2 regions of the Aliiglaciecola sp. NS0011-25 genome follow, and region 1 is predicted to be linked to the other one. Evidence: predicted binding sites of a transcription regulator. Region 1 holds the regulator's gene; the other holds the start of a gene.
The links. The regulator FNR, encoded in region 1, switches genes on or off when oxygen is low (the NO sensors DNR and NnrR bind a similar motif). The targets are predictions, from matches to a motif close to TTGATCTAGATCAA.
Positions count from the first base shown of each region.

Region 2: ABWV72_RS06145 (OmpW/AlkL family protein) is a predicted target of FNR. The motif match lies at 1,534-1,547, and genes of this name have one in related genera.

Region 1 is NZ_BAABWR010000019.1:15,418-18,589, forward strand. It holds gene ABWV72_RS15960 (heavy metal translocating P-type ATPase) at 1-93, shown strand, start outside; gene ccoS (cbb3-type cytochrome oxidase assembly protein CcoS) at 116-301, shown strand; gene ABWV72_RS15970 (sulfite exporter TauE/SafE family protein) at 298-963, shown strand; gene fnr (fumarate/nitrate reduction transcriptional regulator Fnr) at 989-1,726, shown strand; gene uspE (universal stress protein UspE) at 1,841-2,773, shown strand; gene ttcA (tRNA 2-thiocytidine(32) synthetase TtcA) at 2,910-3,172, shown strand, end outside.
Region 2 is NZ_BAABWR010000005.1:123,236-126,407, forward strand. It holds gene ABWV72_RS06140 (response regulator) at 1-611, opposite strand, end outside; gene ABWV72_RS06145 (OmpW/AlkL family protein) at 815-1,465, opposite strand; gene ABWV72_RS06150 (MipA/OmpV family protein) at 1,642-2,430, opposite strand; gene accC (acetyl-CoA carboxylase biotin carboxylase subunit) at 2,682-3,172, opposite strand, start outside.

The DNA.
Region 1 (3,172 bases):
GTAGCCGGATATTTAAGCCCGTGGATGGCCGTAATTGGCATGTCGTTAAGTTCAATTATTGTGGTCGCAAACTCTATTCGTTTACTACGTTAACCAGCGCTAATAGGAAATTAAAGTGAGTATCATTTATGTGCTAATCCCCATCGCTATTGTGCTAGTACTGTTAGCCATAGGGATCTTTTTTTGGGCGGTCAAATCCAATCAGTTTGAAGATTTAGAGCGTCAAGGATACAACATTCTATTCGATGATGACGTGGATAAAAAAGTACAAGTAAAAAAGCCAAAAACTAACGACAAATGAACGACTTAAGCTGGTTTTCTGCAATATTAATCGGACTTGCTGGAAGTGTGCATTGCGCTGGGATGTGCGGTGGAATTGTGACCTCATTTACCTTTGCATTACCAAAGAATAAGTCACAATGGCCGTATTTAATTGCCTATAATTCAGGCCGCATTTTATCTTATAGTTTCGCTGGCGCAATCGCTGGGCTGTTGGGTCAGATCGTCACCACAAAATCCTTTATCAATCCTCAAGCACTGACCCTTTTTGGCGGAGTATTTATGGTTCTGCTTGGATTATATGTGGGACAGTGGTCAAAACTACTGGTTAAAGTAGAAAAAGTTGGCGCTATTTTTTGGCGTAAAATTAGTCCCATATCAAAGCGTTTCATTCCCTTTAAACACCCAATCTATGCTGTACCCTATGGCCTAATCTGGGGCTGGTTGCCCTGTGGATTGGTTTATTCGACGTTAACATGGAGTGTTTCCACCGGCAGTGTGGTACAAGGTGCTATCACCATGTTTTGCTTTGGCTTGGGCACTTTGCCCATCATGTTAGCAATGGGAGCCAGCGCCAGCCAAATAAGAGGATGGTTGACCCAACCAGTGGTAAAACGAAGCGTTGCAGTCTTATTATGCTTATTTGGCTTGATTTTATGTTACCAAGGGATTCATAATTGGTAACTAATGAATTAATTGGAATTAACTAATGTCAGATCCGAACAAGTTCAGTATTCGCTGCCAAAACTGCAGTTTTAATCACCTATGTATACCGGTGGCTCTGAATCAGACTGAAATGGAGAGTTTGGACGAAATCATAGAACGCAAGCGCCCTTTGCATAAAAATGATCAATTAACTATTCCTGGGCAAAAATTTACGTCGCTGTTTGCAGTAAGAACGGGCTCATTTAAATCTTACATAACCTCTCCCGATGGCGAACAACAAATTACAGGGTTTCATTTTCCCGGTGATATTGTCGGCTTTGATGGACTATTTTCTGAAAAATATCAAAGTTATAATCAAGCGATGGAAACCTCCATGGTTTGTGAGTTACCTTACGACAAGTTAGATATTATGAGCGCACAACTTCCTACACTGCGCAAAGAAATGCTTAAAATTATGAGCACAGAAATAAACCAAGATCACAGTCTCATGATGTTATTAAACAAGCGCACAGCAGAAGAACGTCTTGCCCACTTCCTAATTAATCTATCAGATCGTTTTCGCTCCCGCGGTTTTTCTGAATTAGAATTTAATTTAACCATGACCCGAAACGAAATTGGTAATCACCTTGGTTTAACTGTTGAAACCGTGAGTCGTTTACTCACCCGTTTTCAAAAAGAAAATATCATCAAAGTTGATGGGAAATTTATACAAATTCTCAATTTGGCGGTACTTAGAGAAAAACTTGGTGAACACGTTTTAAATAAACAAGCCTGCGGTTAAGTCTTTTAATTTAAATTGATTCAGGTCAAAACAATTAGTCTGTTAATTGGCAAACTAGCTAAAGTAGCCATACACTTAATATACGTAGTGTAAACGTTTGAAGGGAATTAATTTATGTCCGTATTTAACAAAATACTAGCTGTTGTAGACCCAACTACAGAAGATCAAAAAGCGTTTAAAAGAGCGCTTTTATTGGCAGAAAAGACCGGCGCCAGTATTACTGCGTTTCTGTCCATATATGATTTCTCTTATGAAATGACCACTATGCTCACCGTGGATGAAAGAGAAACGATGCGCCAAGCTGTGGTGGATGACAAAACCGATTGGCTTGCCAATATAGTTGAACCCCTAGCGGCTAACTCATCTATTTCAGTAGATATAAAAGTGGTCTGGCATAATCGGCCATATGAAAGTGTATTGTTCGAAGTGATTGATCACAGCTATGATTTAATCGTCAAAGGAACCCACGAGCATGACACCCTAAAGTCAGTGATATTCACCCCTACTGATTGGCATATCCTACGTAAATCACCGGTTCCAGTTTTACTTGTCAAAGAACATGATTGGCCTATTAATGGCAATATTTTAGCTGCGGTAGATGTGGGCAGTGAAGATGAAGAACATCATAGCTTAAACAAGTTAATCACTAAAACCGCTGGATTGATGGCTGATTTACTGGAAGGACATGTAAACTTGGTTAATTCTTACCCAGGTACACCGGTTAATATTGCCATCGAAATACCAGAGTTCGATCCGGTTGGCTATACAGAGTCAGTTAAACAACACCACGCCAAATGTATGCTTGAGCACGCTCAAGAATTCAATATCCCACAAGAAAATCAGCATCTTAGTGAAGGTTTGCCTGAGGATGTCATTCCTTCAGTGGCAAAAGCTATCGACGCAGAGTTAGTGGTTATCGGTACTGTAGGTCGCACCGGTATTACAGCCGCCCTTATCGGTAACACGGCTGAACATACAATAGATTCACTCAATTGTGACGTTTTAGCAATTAAACCAGAAGGCTTTGAGTGTCCTCTTAAACATTAACCTTACATAACCTTGTGATTCTTAGAAAATGACTGCAAACATTTAAATTTAGGGTGTTTATGTCCTTTATGAGGACAGGTATAATCCGCGCTGATAGCAATGTTTTTCTAGGAATAAGATGAGTAAGGTCGAGTCTCTGTCTGAGAGTAAAAAATACAGTTTTAATAAACTTCAAAAGCGCCTAAGACGAAATGTAGGCAAAGCAATTGCCGATTTTAATATGATCGAAGATGGCGATAAGGTAATGGTCTGCCTGTCTGGCGGAAAAGACAGTTACACCATGCTTGATATTTTAATGTTTCTGCAAAAGATTGCGCCAATTAAATTTGAAATTATTGCGGTTAATTTAGATCAGAAGCAACCAGGCTTCCCCGCTCAGATACTGCCTAATTACTTACA
Region 2 (3,172 bases), on a different contig from region 1:
TCTTCAGGTAATTTTTTGCGCAGATTGTGAATGTGAACTTCGATTGTATTACTTGCCACTTCATCGCCCCATTCATATAGCTTAGATTCCAGTTGTTGTTTGGATTGAATACGCCCAAGATTTTCCATTAAGGATTTAAGCAGGGTAAATTCACGACGGGAGGTTTCTATTGGCTGATTATCAATTATCAATAAGTGATGAGTAATATCTAGGCTGACTGGTCCGCAGGTTACTAAGGACTGTTGAGAGGTGCCTAACCGCCTTTCCATCACACGTAAACGGGCCAATAATTCTGACATTTCAAACGGTTTTGGCAGATAGTCATCTGCGCCCTTATCTAAGCCTTGGATTTTATCCGAGGTAGAGTCACGGGCGGTTAATATCAGTGTTGGAATCGGGTTTTTTTGTTTGCGGATTTTATCAAGTAAGGTTAACCCATCCATATCCGGCAATCCAAGGTCAAGAATCATTAAATTGCAATCGTCTGAGTTTAGCGCGGCTATCGCGTCTTTGCCGTTGAACACACAATTAACGGCATAGCCTTGGGTTCGCAATGATTTGCTTAAGGCTTCCGATAACGCGTGGTCGTCTTCTACTAATAAAATACGCATAATAATTGATTCTTTTTCATTTACAGCAATCGGTTGGGAAATTGACAATAGGTTAAGTCAGTTACAAATTGCATATTGATCTTCCCTATCATTATAGAAAGTTTACCTTAAAATAGTATTAACGCAGATAAATAGACGACAGAATTTTTAGCCAAAAAAAACGGGCACTTCAGTGCCCGTTTTGATCGTCGTTTGGGGTTGGTTTAAAATTTATAACCAACAGTCAGTGAATAAACAAATGGGTCAATATCCACATCCACTGTTCCAGCAGTCCCATTATTAGTAAATGTTGCTTCAGTGCTGATATCTATATAGCGCGCTGAAGCGTTAACAAACCAATTGTCGTCCAACATGTAATCAAAGCCGATTTGTGCAGACAAACCAACAGAGTCATCTAACTCTAAGTCACTAAAGCCCGCTTCTTGATTGGCTGCGGTGAAATCTTCACTGAAGAAAATAGTGTAGTTAACACCTAAACCAACATAAGGCTGAAATGCACTATCGGCATCTAAGAAGTGGTAATTAGCTGAGATAGTTGGCGGTAAGTGTTTTGTTGAGCCTAATGCGCCCACTGTGTCTAAACCAATATCATGTTCAAAAGGCGTTGCTGCTAGTACTTCAATCGCCCAATTGGGTGACAAGAAATACGCAAAATTTAATCCTAACTGAGTGTTGTTATCTACATTCACGCCAACACCAACATCCGTGCTACCGATAAAAACATTACTGCTTGATTCATCTGGTGCAACAGTGGTTACACCGGCACGTAAAATCATATCACCGGTTGTGTAGGCTTGTGCATTAGTAGCGCCAAGAGCGATAGCTACAGCAAGATAGACTGCTAGTTTTTTCATGTGTTTCTCCATCGAAATATGTGTTTAAGTTTGATGGGGAAAGCTTACGGCATTGAATTTTTCTGATATTGATCTGGCTCAACCAAAAACGCTCGAAACATTGATGTAAATCAAAGTTTTATAATACATGACTCAAGAATAGCTGAATTGCACAATGGGAATGTATTTTGCGCCTTTTAGTTTTGATATTCGCTGCTTTTTTTAATCTGCCAAATTACACCTGCTCCAAAAGCATAATTATTTTTATCCACTAATAAGGGGCTTTCGAGGTTGGCGGCTGCATTATGGAAATGATAGGTCGCACTCATAAACATGCGAACAGTAGGGGTCACATTGAACATGTAGCCGGTAGAGAGTTCCAGACCCAAATAGCCTTGTTTTGCATCGTATGCAGGCCGCTGTTGGGTGGCGAATTGGCTATCAACTTGGTAAAAATAGTCGTGCAGTTTTTCTGTGCCCCAACTAGGCGATACACTAATTCTAAAGCGATCTTCGGATTGCAATGCGCCAATGTATTGGTAGGTCAATTCTGGGTTCAACACATATCCTCGGTGGGATAATGATGAAAAATCAGTTGAGAATACCGCGCGACTTTGTACTTTTAATTGGATTTGCTGAAGACCAGTGGCTTTTTTACCGCTTTCGAAAAGCTTAAGACGAATTTGTGGGCCTACCTCGAAGACAAAATCCAGATCGGGCATACCGGCGCGCACTGAGTCGTCACTGGAGTCTGCGCTAAAAGCAGCATCAATAGACAAATCTATTTCTATCCAATCCTTTTCCACCGCAACCGCACGTATAACGCTATTTTCGCCTATTCTGAAAATATCGCCGCGATAAATAAAAAAAGGGACTACAAACCCATTGTTGTGATTCTTAGCTGCGCCTGGATATTCTGGGGTGCTAAATCCAGCACCGACGATACCTGCCTCCCAAAGTGGTTTTTTGGTGTGTTCATCGTCCATAGTGGTATCGATTTGAGCTAGGCAAGGAAGGCAAATAAGCGCCAGAAAAGGCAATAAGAGGCTTGGTGTTAGATTCACAAAAATACCGTTCGAATACATATAGTAAATGGAATGAGCTCAAGTTTAATATTTTAAAAGTCGTTGAAGCAGTACAGAGATAGCAATACGGACACGAAAAATTATTGAATAGCAGGGAGAGGAATAATCAGGGCCTACCTAATTTAGACTAGATAGGCCCTTTACGTCATAGATTATGCGAGTTTAAGCTTTTTCTCTAAATAGTGGATGTTTGTACCACCGTTAAAGAAGTTTTCATCTGCCATAATGCTTTGCTGTAGGGAAATGTTGGTTTTAATTCCTTCTACAACTAATTCATCAAGGGCATGTCGCATTCTCGCAATTGCCACGTCACGATTTTCTCCATAAGCGATTAACTTACCGATCATAGAGTCATAGTGAGGAGGTACACTGTACCCGGCATATATATGAGATTCCCAACGAATACCGAAACCACCTGGCGAATGGAACATATTAATTTTTCCAGGGCTAGGCATAAAGGTCGCTGGATCTTCTGCATTGATTCGACATTCAATGGCATGACCGCGAATCTGAACATCTTTTTGTTCAATGGATAAAGGTTGACCAGCAGCAATACGAAGTTGCTCTTTAATCAAATCCACACCAGTGATCATTTCTGTGACAGGATGTTCAACCTGAATACGTGTATTCATTTCGATGAAAT